DNA from 2 places in the Kocuria sp. CPCC 205297 genome. Region 2 is predicted to be linked to the other one. Evidence: predicted binding sites of a transcription regulator. Region 2 holds the regulator's gene; the other holds the start of a gene.
What was found. The regulator LexA, encoded in region 2, represses DNA repair genes until DNA is damaged. The targets are predictions, from matches to a motif close to TCGAACANNTGTTCGA.
Positions count from the first base shown of each region.

Region 1: a site for LexA is predicted at 3,959-3,974, ahead of ruvA (Holliday junction branch migration protein RuvA). Genes of this name have one in related genera too.

Region 1 is NZ_JAVKPY010000009.1:119,565-129,119, forward strand. It holds gene secD (protein translocase subunit SecD) at 1-1,348, opposite strand, end outside; gene yajC (preprotein translocase subunit YajC) at 1,451-2,023, opposite strand; gene ruvB (Holliday junction branch migration DNA helicase RuvB) at 2,128-3,228, opposite strand; gene ruvA (Holliday junction branch migration protein RuvA) at 3,231-3,872, opposite strand; gene ruvC (crossover junction endodeoxyribonuclease RuvC) at 4,057-4,782, opposite strand; gene RF650_RS10085 (YebC/PmpR family DNA-binding transcriptional regulator) at 4,787-5,548, opposite strand; gene RF650_RS10090 (type 1 glutamine amidotransferase) at 5,635-6,366, opposite strand; gene RF650_RS10095 (MurT ligase domain-containing protein) at 6,376-7,689, opposite strand; gene RF650_RS10100 (HIT domain-containing protein) at 7,742-8,317, opposite strand; gene thrS (threonine--tRNA ligase) at 8,314-9,555, opposite strand, start outside.
Region 2 is NZ_JAVKPY010000001.1:21,104-30,658, forward strand. It holds gene RF650_RS00140 (histidinol-phosphate transaminase) at 1-875, opposite strand, end outside; gene RF650_RS00145 (LysM peptidoglycan-binding domain-containing protein) at 1,027-1,458, opposite strand; gene lexA (transcriptional repressor LexA) at 1,739-2,512, shown strand; gene RF650_RS00155 (ATP-dependent DNA helicase) at 2,596-4,650, opposite strand; gene hflX (GTPase HflX) at 4,647-6,350, opposite strand; gene RF650_RS00165 (class I SAM-dependent methyltransferase) at 6,437-7,054, shown strand; gene dapF (diaminopimelate epimerase) at 7,262-8,206, opposite strand; gene miaA (tRNA (adenosine(37)-N6)-dimethylallyltransferase MiaA) at 8,199-9,140, opposite strand; gene miaB (tRNA (N6-isopentenyl adenosine(37)-C2)-methylthiotransferase MiaB) at 9,148-9,555, opposite strand, start outside.

The DNA of each region.
Region 1 (9,555 bases), on a different contig from region 2:
ACAGCCGGTAGTTCGCGCCCCACCCCAGCAGGGTGATGGCCAGGTAGGTCACGACACCAGCCACGACGAGTGAGGCGATGGTCACGAGACCCAACCAGCGGTACTGGAACAGCGAGTAGATGCACACGAGCGCCAGACCGATCAGCCCCGCGATGATGCCCATCCGCAACTGGTTACTGCCCAGGGTTGCGGAGATCTGCTGCTCGGAGTCGATCGAGAAGGACACCGGCAACGCACCGTACTTCAACTGCTCGGACAGGAACTTGGCCTCGTCCTCGGTGAAGCTGCCGGTGATCTGCGCACGACCGTCCGTGATCACGGCGTTCATGGTCGGCGCGGAGACCACGGAACCGTCCAGCACGATCGCGAACCGGTTGCGTGCACCGTTCTGTCCACCCTGGCCAAGTCCGTAGAGCCGTTCGGAAAGTTCCTTGAAGGTCTGCGTGCCCTCGTCGTTGAACTGCAGGTTCACGGCGAACCCGCCCGTCGCGTGGCCCTGGGAGTTGGACGCCTGTGCGTAGGACGCCGTGGCGATGTCCGTGCCGGGGATCTCGACGGGGCCCAGGATGAACTTGGCGTTGCTCTGCGGATCGCACGCCACGATCGCCTTGTCCTGCGGCTGGGAGGCGCGCTCCTCCTGGGGCCGCGGCGCGCTGCAGTCGAGCGCCTCGTACCTGGCGAAGAGATCCCGCGTGACCCACTTGGGGTCGGACGAGTTCTCGGGCTCACCCTCCGGTTGGGGGATCGACGTGGGGTCGGTGCGCTGGTTCTCCGGGGTGGCCGCGCCGGAGCCCGAGACGATCACGGGACGGAACGCCATCTGCGCGGAGGTCTGGATCAGCTCACGCGTCTCGGACGAGGGCACACCGGGCATCGACACCACGATGTTGCGCCCGGACTGCGTGGTGATCTCCGCCTCGGAGACACCCGCACCGTCCACGCGCTGGCGGATGATCTCGACCGCCTGGTCGAGCTGCTCCTGGGAGATGTCCTGACCGGAGTTTTCCCCCTGCAGCGTGGGCGAGAGCACCATCTGCGTGCCACCCTCGAGATCCAGCGCCAGTTTGGGCGCCCACCCGGTGCGGTCGGTCGTCACACCGTAGACGAGGACCCCGGCGAGGATCGCGATCACCGCTGCAAGGGCCACCAGGGCCTTGCGCGCCGCCGACGCCCCCGCTCCGGAGCGGGGGCGCCGCTTCGCGGTACCCGTCCCGTTCCGACCGGACGTGCCGTTCGCCGCTGTGGTCCCGTTCCCGGGGGTCCCCTCCGACGTGCTGGAGGCCTTGGTGCGCCGCCAACGGGACCCGCCACGCGATCCCGGGGTCTGCGCCTTCTTCTCTACTGCCATTGGTGTCCTTCAACGTGTCCTCGACCGGGGCCGCGGCCCGGTCGACACATGAGAAACGGGCCGAGGTCCTCGGCCCGTGTCCCGGTGGGGGGGGGGGGGAAATCAGGTAGTGGGGTTACCGCGATCGTCGCGGTCGCCGGCGTCGCGCCAGGTCCGTTGCGAGGCATCCGGGGCCGCCGCGCCCGGTGTGGTGCCGGGCTGGGTGGCGCCGCGCTGGGTAGTGCCCTGCTCGCCGGCGGCCGTGGAACCGTCCACGGGGTCGACCGGATCCACGCGATGCGCCGAACCGGCCGCCTCGGGGGTACCGGCCTGGACGGACTCCGCCTCGACCACGCCGGGGGCGGCGGTGGCCGCGGACTCGGCGGGCAGCTCGTCCACCACGGTGGTCACGGTCTGGGAGTGCACCGTGACGAGCTGGCCCGGGGAGACCTCCAGGACTGCCTTGTTGTTCTCCCGGTCCATGTCCCGCAGGGTGCCGTAGAGACCGAAGCTCGTCATCACGCGCGTGCCCGGCTCCATGGTGGCCTGCTTGGCCTTCATCTGGGCCTGGGCCTTCTTCTGTCGGCGCATGGGCAGCCACAGCAGCAGGACCATGACCACGAGCATCACGGGCAGGAACCATGCGGTTCCGGCGCCGCCACCGGCAGCGTCCTGGGTCTGAGCGAGGATGGTCACGAAGGATCCGTTCTGTCGAGGTGCACGTACAGCGCGACCGGGCACGACTGCGCAGGGGTGCGAAGGTCCCGGCCGATCCTCCCCAGCTTAGGGGATGGATCTGGTCACGTGCTGGACGGATCCTCCGAGTCCGGTTCGGTGGCGAGCGCGGTTTTCAGCGCCGGGTCCTTGAACGCAGCGTGCTCGGGGACGTCGAGTCCCAGGTGCTCCCACGCCGCGGCCATGGCGATCCGCCCGCGCGGGGTGCGACCGAGCAGGCCCTCGCGGACCAGGAATGGTTCCGCGACGGTCTCGACCGTCTCGGTCTCCTCCCCCACGGCGATCGCCAGGGTGGACAGCCCCACGGGGCCGCCGTTGAACTTGTTCACCAGGGCCGAGAGCACGTTGCGGTCCAGGCGGTCCAGACCCCGGGCGTCCACCTCGTACATGTCGAGTGCGGATCCGGCGGCCCGCGCGTCGATGCGCACCACGCCGTGCACGAGCGCCCAGTCCCGCACGCGCCGCAGCAGTCGGTTGGCGATACGAGGGGTGCCGCGTGAGCGCGACGCGACCTCCGTGAACGCCTCGCTCGTCATGGTGAGGTCGAGCAGCCCGGCCGAACGGCGCAGCACGAGCTCGAGTTCCTCGACGGAGTAGAACTCCAGGTGACCCGTGAAGCCGAACCGGTCGCGCAGTGGCCCGGGCAGCAGCCCCGCGCGGGTGGTGGCACCCACGAGCGTGAACGGGGGCAGGTCCAGCGGGATGGACGTGGCACCGGCGCCCTTGCCCACCACGATGTCCACGCGGAAGTCCTCCATGGCCATGTACAGCATTTCCTCCGCGGGCCGGGACATCCGGTGGATCTCGTCCAGGAACAGCACCTCCCCGTGGGTCAGGGAGGACAGGATGGCCGCGAGGTCACCGGCGTGCTGGATCGCGGGACCGGACGAGATCCGCAGGGGGACATCCAGCTCCTGCGCGATGATCATGGCCAGGGTCGTCTTGCCGAGGCCTGGAGGCCCGGACAGCAGCACGTGGTCCGCGGTGCGCCCGCGCAGCTTGGAGGCCTCGAGCACGAGGGACAGCTGCGCCCGTACCCGCTTCTGCCCCACGAAGTCGTGCAGGGTCCCCGGGCGCAGGGACGCCTCGAGCTGCTGGTCGTCGTAGTCGCCCTCGGCGCCCACGAGACGTTGTTGGCCCACCGATCCACGTTCCTCCACGGCCATGCTCACCGCCCCCTGGTCCGCGTGTGGGACGTGGCCTTGGCGGTGCCGAGCCAGGACAGCACGGCGCGCAGGATCTCGGCCACGTTGGCGGACTCCGCCAGTTCCGGCTGGGTCTCTAGGGCGTCGTCGATCCCGCGGGCCGCGTCCTTCTCGCTCCAGCCCAGACCCGTGAGAGCGTCCACGACCTGCTCACGCCACACCTGCATGCCGGGCTGTGCGCTCTGCTGCGGCGCGGGGTCCGGCAGGACGAGCTTGTCCGCGAGTTCCAGGACGATGCGCCGCGCGGACTTCGGTCCGATCCCGGGGACGGCCGTGAAGGCCTTGTCGTCGCCGGCGGCGATCGCGCGCCGGGCGTCGTCGGGCCCGAGGACAGAGACCGCGGCGAGCGCGGTGCGCGGGCCCACCCCGGAGACCCCGAGCATGACGGAGAAGATCTCCTTCTCGTCCGCCTGGGCGAAACCGAACAGCACCGGCGCCTCGTCCTTGCGGGCGATGTACGCGGTGTGCAGGTGCGCGGTGGCACCGACCCGCAGCCCGGCGAGCGTGCGGGGGCTCGCGTTGACCTCGATGCCGAAGCCCGAGACCTCCACCACGGCGAACGTGGCGCCAACGAAACGCACCTCACCGGTTATCGAGGCGATCACGGTGCCCCTCCCCTCCCACGGCCGCCGGCCGAGAACGTCGGTGTGTCCGAACGCGCCGCGACCTGGGGCAGGACGTGGCGCGCCGTTCGAACACGTGTACGAATTCCTGCCCGTCACTGTACCAAGCGCCGGGGACACCCGGAACGAGTGCTCCCGCTCGTGAGGCGGGCCCGCAACGGGAGGCTCAGGACACCCGGCCGCGCCGCCCGCGGGTACCGGTCGCTGCGCCCGGCGCGCGGGACGCGGCCGTACCTGATGCGCGCGGCGCGGTGGCACCGGGGGCTCGCGACGCGGTCTCGGCGCGTCGCCACGCCTGCTGCGCCGGAGTCAGTGCGGCACCCCGGCGGGTCTGCATCGGGCGCGAACCCGAGTGGGTGGACGTGCGCTCGGCCGCGTTGACACCGGCCATCCCACCGCGCCACCCGTGGCACACGGCCAGGGCCAGCGCGTCGGCGGCGTCCGCGGGCCGCGGCGGGGCGTCCAGGCGCAGGATGCGCACGACCATGCGGTTCACCGATTCCTTGTCCGCGGAGCCGTCCCCGGTGACCGCGGCCTTGACCTCGGACGGGGTGTGCCACGCGACCGGGATGCCCCGCGCCGCGGCCGCGGCGATCACGACGCCCGTGGCCTGGGCCGTGCCCACGACCGTGGGAGCGTTGTTCTGCGCGAACACGCGTTCCACGGCCACGACGTCCGGGCGGAAGCGGTCCATGAGTTCCTCGGCGGCCCGCATGATCGACAGCACGCGGTGTTCGAGGGCCTCGTGCGCGCGCGTCCCGCTCACCTGGACGTGCACGAACGTTCCGGTTCGCTGCGCGGACATGTCCACCACGGCGAAACCGCACCGGGTGAGACCGGGGTCCACCGCGAGCACGCGCTGTTGGGACTGCCGGGCCACCACGGGACTCACGGAATTACTCGTCGTCCTCGAGCACGGCCATGACCTCGGCCGGGATGTTGGCGTTCGAGTAGACGTTCTGCACGTCGTCGAGCTCCTCGACCGCGTCCGCGAGCTTGAGGAACTTGCGGGCGCCCTCGGCGTCCAGGTCCACCTTCATGGTGGGGCGGAACTGGGGGTCGTCGTTGTTGTACTCGAGACCGGCCTCGTCCAGGGCGGTGCGGATAGCGGGCAGGTCGGTCGCCTCGCTGACCACCTCGAAGTCGTCGGACTCGTCGAGCACTTCCTCGGCGCCGGCGTCGAGCACGGCCATCAGGACGTCGTCCTCGGTGAGACCGTCCGTCTTGGCGACCTCCACCACGCCCTTGCGCTCGAACAGGTACGCCACGGAACCGGAGTCCGCCATGGTGCCGCCGTGGCGGGTCACGGCCACGCGCACCTCGGAGGCCGCGCGGTTCTTGTTGTCCGTGAGGCACTCGATGTACAGCGCGGTGCCTTGCGGGCCGCGGGCCTCGTAGAGGATCTCGGTGTAGTCGATCGTCTCGCCCGTGAGCCCGGCGCCGCGCTTGATCGCGCGGTCGATGTTGTCGTTGGGCACCGAGTTCTTCTTGGCCTTGGAGACCGCCAGTTCGAGCGCGGGGTTACCCGAGGTGTCCGCGCCGCCCATGCGGGCCGCGACCTCGATCCCCTTGATGTACTTGGCGAACGCCTTGGCGCGCTTGGCGTCGATCGCCGCCTTCTTGTGCTTGGTCGTGGCCCACTTGGAGTGACCTGACATGAATGACCTCCTCGAAAGAATGCGTCCGGCCCCTGCGGGCCGGACACGGATCGACCTCCATGATAACGAGCGCGGGGCGTGGCCCGTCAGCGCGGGCGCGACGCGGCGACGTCGCGGGCGCGCTGGGCGAGCGTGTCGTCGAGTTCCCCCTCCGGCAGGGTCTCGCCGCGCAGCTCGAGCGCCGCCGCGAGCAGGAAATCCGCGACGCGCGGGTTCTTGGGCAGCAGCGACCCATGCAGGTAGCTGCCCAGCACGTTCGCGGTGCGCGCACCCTCCGTGGCGTCCTGCCCGTTGTTGCCGGCCCCCGAGGCGACACTCGCGAGGGGTTGTTGCCCGGCGCCCAGGTGGGTGAGCCCCGAGTGGTTCTCGTAGCCGACGATCGTGCCCAGGTCCGCGGACTCGGTCACGATGTTGCCGATCAGCCGTTCCGGACCGGCCACCGTCTCGAGGTCGAAGATCCCGATCCCGGACAGTGTCTCCCCGGCCCCCGTGCGGAAACTGTGCCCGAAGAGCTGGTAGAGCCCGCAGATCGCGAGCATGGGCACGCCTCGGGCCACGGCCTCGTGCAGTCGCGGTGCCACCACGACGAGGTCGTCGGCCACGCGGAACTGTCCCGAGTCCTGTCCTCCGCCGCCCACGAAGAGGTCGGCGTTCTCGGGCCACGGGTCGCCGGGGTTGTAGTCCACGATCTCGGTCTCGAGGCCGCGGCGTTCGGCGCGGCGCTTGAGCGTGAGTGTGTTGCCCCAGTCGCCGTAGATGTTCATGTCCCGGGGGTAGAGCTGCACGATGCGCAGCGCCCCGGCGGTGTCGTGTGCCACGGTGTCCTCCTAGATGGCCGCCACGTGCGTCATGTCGCCCAGGATCCTGCGCAGGGAGAGCATGGCCGTGTACGTGCAGAAGATTCTCATGGGGCGCTCCCCCGAGTCCGCGATGAACCGGCGTAGCGCGTCCTCGAGGTCCGGTTCCACCGCGGCCACGCGCACGAGGTCGTAGTCCAGGCGCAGCGCCATGTCCCACGCGCGCACGCCCGAGACCATGTCCACGCCGCCGTCGCGCAACGCGTCGAAGTCCACGTCCCACAGCCACGAGACGTCCCGGCCGTCCGCGTACTGGTCGTTGATCGCGATCATCGTGGCGTAGTCCTGCGCGGAGGCCGAGGCCAGGGAGAGCCGGAAGCCCGCGGGGTTCTTCACGAGCAGCAACTGCAGGGGCTTGTCCTGGACCGTGATGGTTTCCCCGCGACCGAACGCCGGGGTGACCTCCCCCAGTTCGGCCACGAGGGAGGGGACGTCCGCGACGTCGCCGAGCACCTGCAGGCTCGTGGCGAGGGCGGCCGCGGCGTTGTACTGGTTGTAGACGCCGTACAGGTCCACCGTGGCGTCGTGCTTGCGCCCGCGCACGTCGAGTTCCACGCTGCGCGCGTTCACGGCCTCGAGCACGACGTCGGCGTCGGGCCGACGCGCGGACGGCACGTGCGAGTCCTGGGCGCCGGGGTCCACCTGTCGTAGCCCGTCACGCATGTCGTCGTCGGACGGGAACATGGGGCGCAGTGCGTCCGAGAGCCCGAACCAGCTCACGGCGGTGCCCTCGGTCACGTCCTGGGCGAGGCTCGCGATCCGAGGGTCCTCGCGGTTGAGCACGACCGTGCCCGTGGTGGCGCGCGCGACCTGGCTCAGCATCCGGCGCGTGGTGTCGATCTCCCCGAACCGGTCGAGCTGGTCCCGCATCACATTGAGCAACAGCGAGATCCGGGGCCGGACCTGCTTCACGAAGTGCACCGCGTGGGCCTCGTCCAGCTCGAGCACCGCGACGTCCGCCACGAGCCGACCGAACGCGTCCATCTCCGCGAGCAGGGACGCCGCGACACCGCGCACGAAGTTGGAGCCCGTGCGATTGGTGAACACGCGCAGTCCTTGTGAACGCAACAACTGGACGGTCATCTTGGTCGTGGTGGTCTTGCCGTTGGTGCCGCTGATCACCACCACGCCGAGTGGCAGCTTGGCGAGCTCCTCCGCGACGAACCCGGGGTGCAGTTTCTCCATGACCAGGCCGGGGAAGGCGGAGCCACCGCCGCGCAGGCTCGACGCCCAGCGCACCCCCTGGCCGAGGACACGTACGAGTGGTCGGGACATGGTCTCCATCCTAGTGAGCGGGCGGATTCGCCCGGCGGGGCGGTCCGGGGCCCGCGGGGGGTCAGTCCCGGGGCCACGCGCGGGCGATGTCCTCGCGCGTGGCCGCCAGGGTCTGGATGAGGGGTTTGGTGTGGGCGACGACGGGCATGAAGTTCGCGTCCCCCGTCCAGCGCGGGACCACGTGTTGGTGCAGGTGCTCGGACAGCGAACCGCCGGCGGCCTGGCCCAGGTTGAGTCCCACATTGAACGCCGCGGGGCTGGCGACGTCCCGGATCACGAGGACCACGGTGCGGGTCAGCGTGTTGAGCTCCCACAGTTCGTCGTCCGTGAGCTCCGTGAGCTCCGCCACGTGGCGGTACGGGCACACGAGCACGTGGCCCGGGTTGTACGGGAAGAGGTTGAGCACCGCGAAGCAGTGCTCCCCGCGGTGGACGATCAGCGCGTCCTCGTCCGAGCGGCCCGGCGCGGTGCAGAATGGGCAGCCCGGAGGCTGCTCCACGGACGTCTCCTCCCCGCGCACGTACGCCAACCGGTGCGGGGTCCACAGCCGTTGGAAACCGTCCGGGTCGCCGGGCAGTTCGAACTCGTCCCGGCTCACGCCCTCCCCGTCCGACGCCGCGGCGTCCGGGGCGCTCACGACTGTCCCGACGCCGCGTCACCCGCCGCGGTGTCGGCCGCGACGGCGCCGTCCCCTGCGGCCGGGGCCTCCGGGGTGTCCTGCGCGGGCGCCGTGGGGTCTGCGTTCTGACGCCGATCGATGTGGCCCGTTATCAGTTCCACCGCGTCCTGCTGGGACACTCCGTTGTACTGCGAGCCATCGCGGAAGCGGAACGAGACGGTACCGGCCTCGGCGTCGTCGCCCCCGGCGATCACGACGAACGGGATCTTGTCCTTGGAGGCCGTACGGATCTTCTTGGGGAACCGGTCCGAGGACGTGTCCACCTCCACACGTACGCCGCGTTCGCGCAAGGCCTGAGCGAACTCGTCGAGGTAGTCGTCGAAGGCGTCCGCCACGGGGATCGCCCGGACCTGGGTGGGCGACAGCCACACCGGGAACGCCCCCGCGTAGTGCTCGGTGAGCACGCCCATGAACCGCTCCACGGACCCGAACAGGGCCCGGTGGATCATCACGGGCCGACGCCGGGTGCCGTCCGACGCCTGGTATTCGAGGTCGAAGCGCTCGGGGAGGTTGAAGTCGAGCTGGATCGTGGACATCTGCCACGTGCGCCCGATCGCGTCCCGCGCCTGCACGGAGATCTTCGGGCCGTAGAACGCCGCTCCCCCGGGATCCGGTACGAGCTGGAGCCCCGAGTCCTGGGCGACCTCCTGCAGGGTGCGGGTGGCCTCGTCCCAGATCTCGTCCGAACCCACGAATTTCTCCGGGTCCTTGGTGGACAGCTCCAGGTAGAAGTCGTCCAGACCGTAGTCCTTGAGCAGGGACAGCACGAAGTTCAGTGTGCTGGTCAGCTCGTCCTTCATCTGCTCACGCGTGCAGTAGATGTGGGCGTCGTCCTGCGTCATCCCACGCACACGCGTGAGGCCGTGGATCACACCGGACTTCTCGTAGCGGTAGACCGCACCGAACTCGAACAACCGCAGCGGCAGTTCCCGGTAGGAACGGCCCCGGGAGCGGTAGATCAGGTTGTGCATGGGGCAGTTCATGGGCTTGAGGTAGTAGTCCTGGCCCGGTTTGGTCAGCTCACCCGTGGCCGGGTCGCGCTCCTCGTCCACGTGCATGGGAGGGAACATCCCGTCCCGGTACCAGTCCAGGTGACCCGAGACCTCGTAGAGATGACCCTTGGTGATGTGGGGCGTGTAGACGAACTCGTACCCAGCCTGGGCGTGGCGCTCGCGGGAGTAGTCCTCCATCTCCTT
Region 2 (9,555 bases):
CGGTCGCGCTGCAGTTTGATGTCCTCGACCGTGCCGAGCAGTGTCTCGTGGTGTTCGAGTGCGGCCAGTGCGGTCGCCTGGGTCACCGAGGACAGGTGGTACGGCAAGCGCACGAGGCGGATAGCGTCCGCGACGGAGCGGTCCGCGGCGAAGTACCCGAGCCGTGCACCCGCTAACGCGAACGCCTTGCTCATGGTGCGCGTGACGATGAGCCGGGGACGGCCGGGAAGCAGGGTTAGCGCCGAGGGGGTTCCGAAGCGCGCGAACTCGGCGTAGGCCTCGTCCACGACGACGATGGTGTTGCGGTCCTCCCCCGCCTCGTACACGGCCTCGACGACATCCAGTTCGAGCGCGGTCCCGGTGGGGTTGTTGGGCGAGCACAGGAACACGATGTTCGGGGCGTGCTCGCCCACCTGGCGTGCCGCCGACTCCGCGGACAGGGAGAAGTCCGCAGCGCGCTCCCCCGCGATGAACCGCGTTCCGGTCCCGAGGGCGAGCAACGGGTACATCGAGTACGTGGGGACGAAGCTCAACACGGAGCGCTCCGGCCCACCGAAGGCCTGCAGGATCTGCTGCAGGATCTCGTTGGACCCGTTGGCGGCCCACAGATTGTCCTCGGTCAGCTCGTGACCCAGATAGGACGCTAGGGCGGTCCGCAGATTGGTGAAGTCCCGGTCCGGGTAGCGGTTCAGGGACGCCGCGGCATCGGTGGCGCGCCGCGTGATGGCCCGAACCACGGGCTCGGGAACCGGATGGGTGTTCTCGTTGGTGTTCAGTGCGACACGGACTTCCAGCTGGGGAGCACCGTAGGGAGACAAGCCCCGCAGGTCGTCGCGCAGCGGAAGGGCTTCGAGGGAATCATCACGAGAATTCACCAGACCAGTCTATGGACTCGGCGCATATCCGGTCACACGACGTCTCACGGTGTGTCGATTCCCGGACCAGTCGTGACACCGCCCGGAGCTTGTCGGCGCACCAGGAGTCGCTCACTTGGCACCGACGGATCACGTCACCGACGGGTCACCGTCAGCGGGACGGGACCTCCAGGACCTGACCCGTGTGCAGGGTGGAGGACGTCAGACCGTTGAGCTCGGCGATGTCGTTCATGACCTCGCGGGTGTCCCGCTGCGGGTCCGCCACGGCGGCGATCTCCCACAGGGTCTGGTCCGCCTGCACCGTGACTCCGTGGGTCACGGGCGCCCCCGCCGGTTCCGTGGATGCCTTGACCGTGGGCGGCAGCAGGAAGACGGCGGCGACCACCAACAGGGCCGCCGCTCCCGTGACGAAGGGCAGTCCGATCAGGAAGAACCGGCCGCGGCGGGTGAGCTGCAGCGGCGAGCGAGCGGCGCGCGGGGCGGCCTGGACGGACGCGGCGCGGGCCGACGTACGAGCGCGCACGGCGGCGGAGGACGCAGCCGTGGCGGAACGAACGGATCGCGACAAGGTGAGAGCGGTCATGGCTACCTCCTGGTGATCTGACCGGATCCACCCGAAGGTGGCGGTGTTCGAACGCGGAGCGTATTTAGAACACATTTTCGAATCTCTACCAACAGTTCTAGCACGGGTGTACGAATGCTGTCGAGGACCTTTTCGAACACATATTTGAACCCGGGGACGCGCGCGGGTTAAGCTCGAGGTCACACAGGAGTTAGTTGACCCCGCGTCTCCGACACGCATAAGCGGCCTCCGCGGCCCACCGCAGGGTGTGCACAGCGTGGACGGTGAAAGGACCCCGCACGTGAGCACTTCTTCCCCGAATCAGCAGGCGTCCGACCGACGCTCGCGCACGCTCACCCCTCGACAAGCACGGATCCTCGGTGCCGTGCAGCGCTGCATCACCACGCGCGGCTACCCGCCGTCCATGCGTGAGATCGGTGACACCGTGGGTCTGGCGTCCCTGTCCAGCGTGACCCATCAGCTCGGCCAGCTCGAGAAGTGGGGCTACCTGCGCCGGGATCCGCGCCGACCCCGCGCCATGGAGGTCCTGCGCCCGTTGAGCGCGGAGGAACTCGACCGCCACCTGGGGCCGGCCGACGAGCCCGCGGGTTCCGTGGAGTCCTTGGCGACCCGCGCATCGGGCGCCGGGTCCCCCGCGGTGCACACCATGGGCGACCTGCCCGCCGCGGACGACGACGACGCCATGGTCCCCGTACCGCTCGTGGGGCGCATCGCCGCCGGTGGCCCCATCACCGCCGAACAATCGGTCGAGGAGGTCTACTCCCTGCCACGGCAGTTCGTGGGTCACGGCCAGTTGTTCATGCTCAAGGTCTCCGGGGACTCCATGATCGACGCTGCCATCTGCGACGGCGACTGGGTCGTGGTGCGCCAACAGAACTCCGCGCAGAACGGGGACGTCGTGGCTGCCCTGCTGGACGACGAAGCGACCGTCAAGACCTTCCGCCAGCGCGACGGCCACACGTGGCTGCTGCCCCAGAACACCCGCTACGAACCCATCCTGGGTGATCACGCGACCGTGATGGGAAAGGTCGTCTCGGTCTTCCGCTCCCTGTAGCTCGCCCTCCGAACGGTTCCGGGAACCGCGCGTCGCGTCACGCGGGACGGCACCACGGACGTGAGCACAGCGAGGTCGAACGCTCAGGAGCGCGCCAATCGCTCTAACGCCCCGAGAACGGTCGAGCGGTCCGTGGTGGGCCACAGCGGCGGGAGGGACTGGGCCAGGAAGGGCCCGTAGCGCGCCGTGGCGAGCCGCGAGTCCAGCACGGCGACGACGCCCTTGTCCCCGCTCGCACGGATCAGTCGGCCGGCGCCCTGCGCCAGGCGCACCGCGGCGTGGGTGGCCGAGACCGACATGAACCCGTTGCCGCCTGCCCGTTCGGCCGCGCGTGTGCGCGCGGTGCCCAGGGGATCGTCCGGGCGCGGGAACGGGATCCGGTCGATCACGACCAGTCGGCACGATTGCCCCGGCACGTCCACTCCCTGCCACAGGCTCATGGTTCCGAACAGGCTCGCTGAGGGATCGTCGGTGAACTCTTTGACCAGGGACGGCAGGGAGGCGTCCCCCTGGCACAGGATGGGCAGCTCTGTACGATCGCGCAGCGCCTCCGCCGCGTCCTCCGCGGCCCGGCGGGACGAGAACAGACCGAGCGCGCCGCCGCCCGAGGCCTCGAGCAGCCCGAGCAGTTCCTCGAGTTGCTCCTCCGAGACGCCACGGCCGGGTTTCGCGAGGTGCTTGGCCACGTAGAGGATGCCCTGGCGGCGGTAGTCGAAGGGGCTGCCCACGTCCACGCCCCGCCACGCGGGGGACCCCGGGCCCTGCAGGCCGAGAGCCCCGGCCGTGGACGAGAACGATGACCCCACGGCCAGGGTCGCCGAGGTCAGCACGACCGTGCGCCCGTCGAACAACCCCTCCCGCAGGGGCCCCGCGACGCTGAGCGGCGCGATGTTCAGGGTCGCCGGTTCGCCTTCGGACGCTCCCACGTATCCCTCGGTGGGCGACCAGCGACCCACGCGGGAGATCCACAGGACGTCATGGGCGGTGTCCGCCGACAGCATGCGCTCGGCGGTGTCCAGCAGCTCGGACAATCGTGAGCGGGCCGCGTGACGTGCCGCGTCCTCGCCCTTGGAATCGCCCTTGGTGTCACTGAGCCCCGTGCGCGCGGCGTCCTGAACGCCACCGACCGCGTAGACCTGCTCCTCGGTGAAGCCTCGTGGCAACAGTCCGGACGGGTCGGGGTCGAAGGCGAGATCGAAGGCCTGCGCGGCCTTCTCGAGTGCATCGCTCGACGCCGCGGTGTGCTTGCGCACGGCCGTGGCCGCCGCTCGTACCGCGGCGGCGGACAGCGACGCGGTCACGGCACCCGTGACCCGGTCCCGCAGCTCATGGGCCTCGTCAACGATCACGACGTCGTGCTCGGGCAGGACCGCAAGCCCCTCGAACGCGTTGATCGCGAGCAGCGCGTGGTTGGTGATCACCACGTCCGCCTCGCCGGCCTCGGCCCGGGCGCGCTCGGCGAAGCACTCCTCCACGAGGGGGCACTTGCGCCCCAGGCACTCCTTGGCGGTCACGGAGACCTGCCGCCACGCGGCGTCCGTGACACCCGGCTGGACGTCGTCCCGGGCCCCGGTCTCGGTGGTCTCGACCCATTCCCGCAACCGCAGCACCTGCTGGGCCAAGCCACCGAGGGGGCGATCCGCGCCCCCTGCGGCGGGTCCCGAACCGGGGACGTCGAACAGGGCGCCGTCGTCGTCCGGGTAGCCGCCCTCGACCTTGTGCAGGCACGCGTAGTTGGAGCGGCCCTTGAGCAGCGCGACGACGGGGCGGTCGTCCAGTTCGTCCTCGAGCGCGTCGAGCAAGCGGGGGACGTCCCGGCCCGTGATCTGGGACTGCAGGGCCAGCGTGGCCGTGGCCACGACCACGGGCTTGTCCGCGGTGCGGGCGTGGCGCAGGGCCGGGACGAGGTACGCGAGTGACTTACCCGTTCCTGTCCCGGCCTGAACCAACAGATGCCGGCCGGTCTCGAGGGCCTCGGCGACCTTGGCCGCCATGAACCGCTGTCCCTCCCGGCGCTGCCCGCCCAACGCGGTCACGGCGGAGTCGAGGAGCTCGAGCGTGTCCACCGCGCCGGGCAGCGTTTCGGGGCGGACGTCCGAAAGGTCGTGCCCCGCTTCGTCGACGAACGATGCGCTCATGCTCCGGCGGGATCCCCCGCGGTGGGCGCGGCAGCCGGGCTCCCAGGCTCCGCCACGCGGTAGGGCTCGAGTTCACCCACGAGTTCCTCGCGAACGCGCACACGCAACCGCGTACCCTCGGGAGTGTGTTCCGTGCGCAGGATCTCGGCGTCCTGGGCGTGCAGCCGGGAGACCACCTCGCCGTGAATGTAGGGCACGAGCAGTTCCATGTCGTGGTCTGGGCGCGGAATGGCGGAGGAGATCAACCGCTGCAATTCCTCGATGCCCTCTCCGGTGCGCGCCGACACGGCCACCGACGGGTGCTCGTGATTGCGCAAACGACCCAGCACCACGGGATCCGCGATGTCGGCCTTGTTCAGGGCCACGATCTCCGGGATGTCATTGGCGCCCACGTCCGTGAGGACGTCCCGCACGGCCTTGAGCTGACCCTCCGGATCCGGGTGGGAGGCATCCACCACGTGCACGATGACGTCTGCGTCCGCGACCTCTTCCAGGGTGGAGCGGAACGCCTCGACCAACTGGGTGGGCAGCGAGCGCACGAAGCCCACGGTGTCCGCGAGCGTGTAGCCGATCCCGTCCGGGGTCTCGGCCTTGCGCACCGTGGGATCCAGCGTGGCGAACAGCGCGTTCTCCACGAGGACCCCGGCATCCGTCAACCGGTTGAGCAGGGACGACTTACCCGCGTTGGTGTACCCCGCGATCGCTACCGAGGGCACGGAATGACGCTTGCGGTTGAGTCGCTTGGTCTCACGCGCCGGCTTCATGGCCGCGATCTCCCGACGCAACTTGGCCATGCGCTGGCGGATCCGGCGCCGGTCCAGTTCGATCTTGGTCTCACCGGGACCACGGCTACCGATACCCTCACCGGAGGCCGCACGGCCACCGGCCTGCCGGGACAGCGACTCACCCCAACCACGCAGACGCGGGAGCATGTACTCGAGCTGCGCCAGCTCCACCTGCGCCTTGCCCTCCTTGGACTTGGCGTGCTGGGCGAAGATGTCCAGGATGAGGCCCGTGCGGTCGATGACCTTGACCTTCACGACGTCCTCGAGAGCACGACGCTGCGACGGCGCGAGCTCGGCATCCACGATGACGGTGTCCGCACCGGTCGCGGCCACCACGTCCTTGAGTTCCAGGGCCTTGCCCGAGCCGAGGTACGTGCCGGGGTCCGGGGTCGCGCGCCGCTGCAGCAGACCGTCCATGACCTCGGAACCGGCGGTCTCAGCGAGCGCCGCGAGCTCACGCAGCGAGTTCTCCGCATCGGCCAGGGTCCCGCTCGAGAACAGACCCGCCAGGACGACGCGCTCGAGCCGCAGCTGCCGGTACTCGACCTCGGTGACGTCCTCGAGCTCGGTGGACAGTCCGGCGACACGGCGCAGCGCGTGACGTTCGGCGAGGTCCTGCTGATCGCCGTCGGATTCGACGTGGACGTGGTCCTCGTCCGCGAGCTCACGGGCGCGGCCCAGGTGATCGTGTCCGCCGCCCGCTGCGTACGAGGCGGCGTGGTCGCGGGCGCCGTGGACGCCCCGTTCATCGTCGAAGACGTCCTGACCGGCGTCGTGTACGTGGGTGGGTTCGGAGCGTGCGCGCGCACGGGCCAGGACACGCGAGACGACGTCCTCCAGTTCCGGTCCGGTCAGTTCCGCGGAGTGTCCGGGCTGCTTCGGAGCGGGATTCTGGTGCTGGTGAGATTGCGTCATATTTCCTTGATCTATGGCTGGAGACGGTTGACCAAGTCTAGCGCCGGGCACTGACATGACGGGCGGGGGCACTAGCATGTGGAGCCATGGCCCCCGAGAATCCCGCGCAGCATTACTTCGTGTCCGACCCGTCCGTCGCGGAGAAACCGCGGCGGATCACCGTGGAGCTGCGGGGCCGCACCGTGGACGTGGGGACGGCCGCGGGGGTCTTCTCCCCCTCGGACCTGGACAAGGGAACCGCCGCGCTGCTGCGCAACGTGCCCGATCCGCACGGGCGGAACCTGCTCGACATCGGGTGCGGGTGGGGGCCGATCACCCTGGCCCTCGCGCTCGCTGCACCGAGTGCCACGGTCACCGCGGTGGACGTCAACGAACGCAGCCTGCGGCTGACTGCGGCGAACGCGCGGGAGCTGGGTCTCACGGGCGTGGAGACCCATCTACCCGAGGACGTACCCTCGGATCGTACGTTCGACACCATGTGGTCCAACCCGCCGATCCGCGTGGGGAAGCAGGAACTGCACGACATCCTCATGATGTGGCTCCCCCGCCTCGCGCCCGGTGGTACGGCGTGGCTCGTGGTACAGAAGAACCTGGGTGGGGACTCACTGCAGCGCTGGCTCGCGGCCACCCTGGGTGAGGGGTATTGCGTGGACCGGGCCGCAACCGACAAGGGCTTCCGCGTCATCACCGTCCAGCGCGCCTGAGGCGCGCGGAGGCACGCATGCCGGGGCGGGAACCGGGGTCGCGTGTACGGCGTTGGAACCTATACCCCCGGGCGTTGGGTCGGAAACAGGAGCCAGGGGTGCCGCTCCGGGAGCCGGCGCGCAGCGTCGTCGTCGGACGATGCATGCAACAGGGCCGCGCGGCGAGGCCCTCCCGACTCAGCCCACCGCGGCACGAACGCGACCGACTCAGACGAGCTCGGCGGTGGCCACCACGCGCACCGGACCCGCGAGGACGACATGCTCGGTGCCGTCCGGGGCGGGCACGAACGTCACGGACAGCACGCCCCCGGGGACACGCACGAACCAGCGGTCCGGGGAGTCGGGACCGCCCCAGAAACGGGTGGCCGCCGCGGCCGCGCACGCGCCCGTGCCGCACGAGTACGTCTCGCCGACACCCCGTTCATGCACGCGCATCTCGAGGCGACCGAACTCGGAATCGCCATCGTCCGAGGGCACCACGAACTCCACGTTGGTCCCCTCGGGAGGGGTGGGTTCCACGACGGGCGCGGTGTGTAGGTCCAGCCCGTCCAACTTCTCGCCCTCGGACAGGGCCACGACCGTGTGGGGATTGCCCATGCTGATGGACACCCCCGGGCGCGGGACCGTGAGGCCCTCCGCATTCACGAGGCAATCCGAACCGCGCTCGCGCGCGGCGTCCCCATCCTCGAAGCTCCACGGACCCATGTCCACGGCGTAGCCGTCGGACGTACGCGCCACGGTGCGCATCCCCGCGCGCGTGCCGATGCGCAGTTGGGAACCGCGCGGAAGGCTCACGAGCCCCTCGCGCACGAGGTGGTCCACGAACACCCGCACCCCGTTACCGCACATCTGCGCCACGGAACCGTCCCCGTTGCGGTAGTCCATGAACCACTCGACGTCCGGGTGCGCTTCGGCGAGCTCGCCGGCATCGGCCACGTGCTCGGTGCGCACGGCGCGGATCAGGCCGTCACCGCCCAGCCCGAGGTGTCGGTCGCACACCGCCGCGACCGTGTCCGGTGAGACGTCCAGGGTGCCGTCCCGGTCCGTGAAGACCACGAAGTCGTTTCCCGTGCCGTGCGCCTTGGTCACGCGCACGCCCGCCAGTTCCTGCCAGTTCACGCTGCCTACCGTCCCCTCGGTCGTGTCAGTCATCGCCGCCATCATACTGAGCCCGGACGACGTCCATTGCCCGTTCCGGCAGCGCGGACGGTCCCGCGGGATCGTCCGCCCGCAACCAGTGCACGCGAGGATCCGCCCGGAACCACGTGCGCTGGCGCTTCACGAACCTGCGGGTGGCGGTCACGGTCTCGTCCCGGGCGCGCTCGAGCGTACTCGTGCCGTCGAGCACCGCGAGCAACTGGGGGTACCCCAGGGCCTTCCCGGCGGTGGGGCTCTCGCGCAGCCCCCGGGCCGCGAGCGCTCGTACTTCGTCCAGCCACCCCCGCTCGAGCATGGTGTCCACGCGGCGGGCCACCCGCTCGTTGAGCACGTCCCGCTCCATGGCGAGACCGATCTGCACCGTGGGCCGCACGTACCGGCGCTCGGGCATGAACGATGTGAAGGGCCGTCCGGTCAGCCGATGCACCTCGATCGCCCGGACCAGTCTGCGGTCGTCCTTGACCGTGGCCGCCGATTCGGGATCCACGTCCGCGAGCCGCTGCAGCATGTGGGGATGCCCGTGCTCGTGCAGCTCGGCTTCGACCCGCGCTCGCAGCTGCGGATCGGTTCCGGGGAATTCGATGTGGTCGAGCACCGCGCGCACGTACAGTCCCGAGCCGCCCACGAGGACGGGCACGTTGCCGCGTTCCTCGATCTCGGCGATGACGGTGCGAGCGCGAGTCTGGAACGCGGCGACCGACGCTTCCTCGTGCAGGTCCAAGATGTCGAGCAGGTGGTGCGGCACTCCCCCGCGTTCCTCCGGGGGCAGCTTGGCGGTCCCGATGTCCATGCCCCGGTAGAACTGCAGGGCGTCCGCGTTGACGATCTCCCCGCCCACGCGCTGGGCGATCGCGATCCCGAGGTCCGACTTCCCGGTCCCCGTGGGCCCCACGACCGCCACGACCGGGCGTTGCGTCCCCCGGGTCATACCGCGCTCAGGGCTTCCGCAGCGACGGCATGCCCAGCCCCACGGCGGCGGGTTTGCCCGAGGACGACGGCGCACCACACGATTCCGCCTGAGCGGCCTCCCACGCGTCCCCGCCGCGGGAGCGCCGCACGCTGTACTCGTTCGCGTCCCGCGGGTCCGCGAGCAGGTGGTACGTGGCGGCCCCGGTCACCGGAACCGTGACGAAATCACCCGGGCGCGGTTGTGCGGCTCCGTCCGGGACACTGAAGTGCACGAGCCGCTGATCCGGGCCCCGCCCGCTCAGTCGGTGCGTGGCTTCGGACTTCCGCCCCGATTGGGCGCTCACGAGCACCTCCGTGCGCGTGCCCACGAGCTCGCGGTTCAACTCCGCGCTGATCCGGTCCTGCAGGGCGGTCAACCGTTCGAAGCGTTCCTG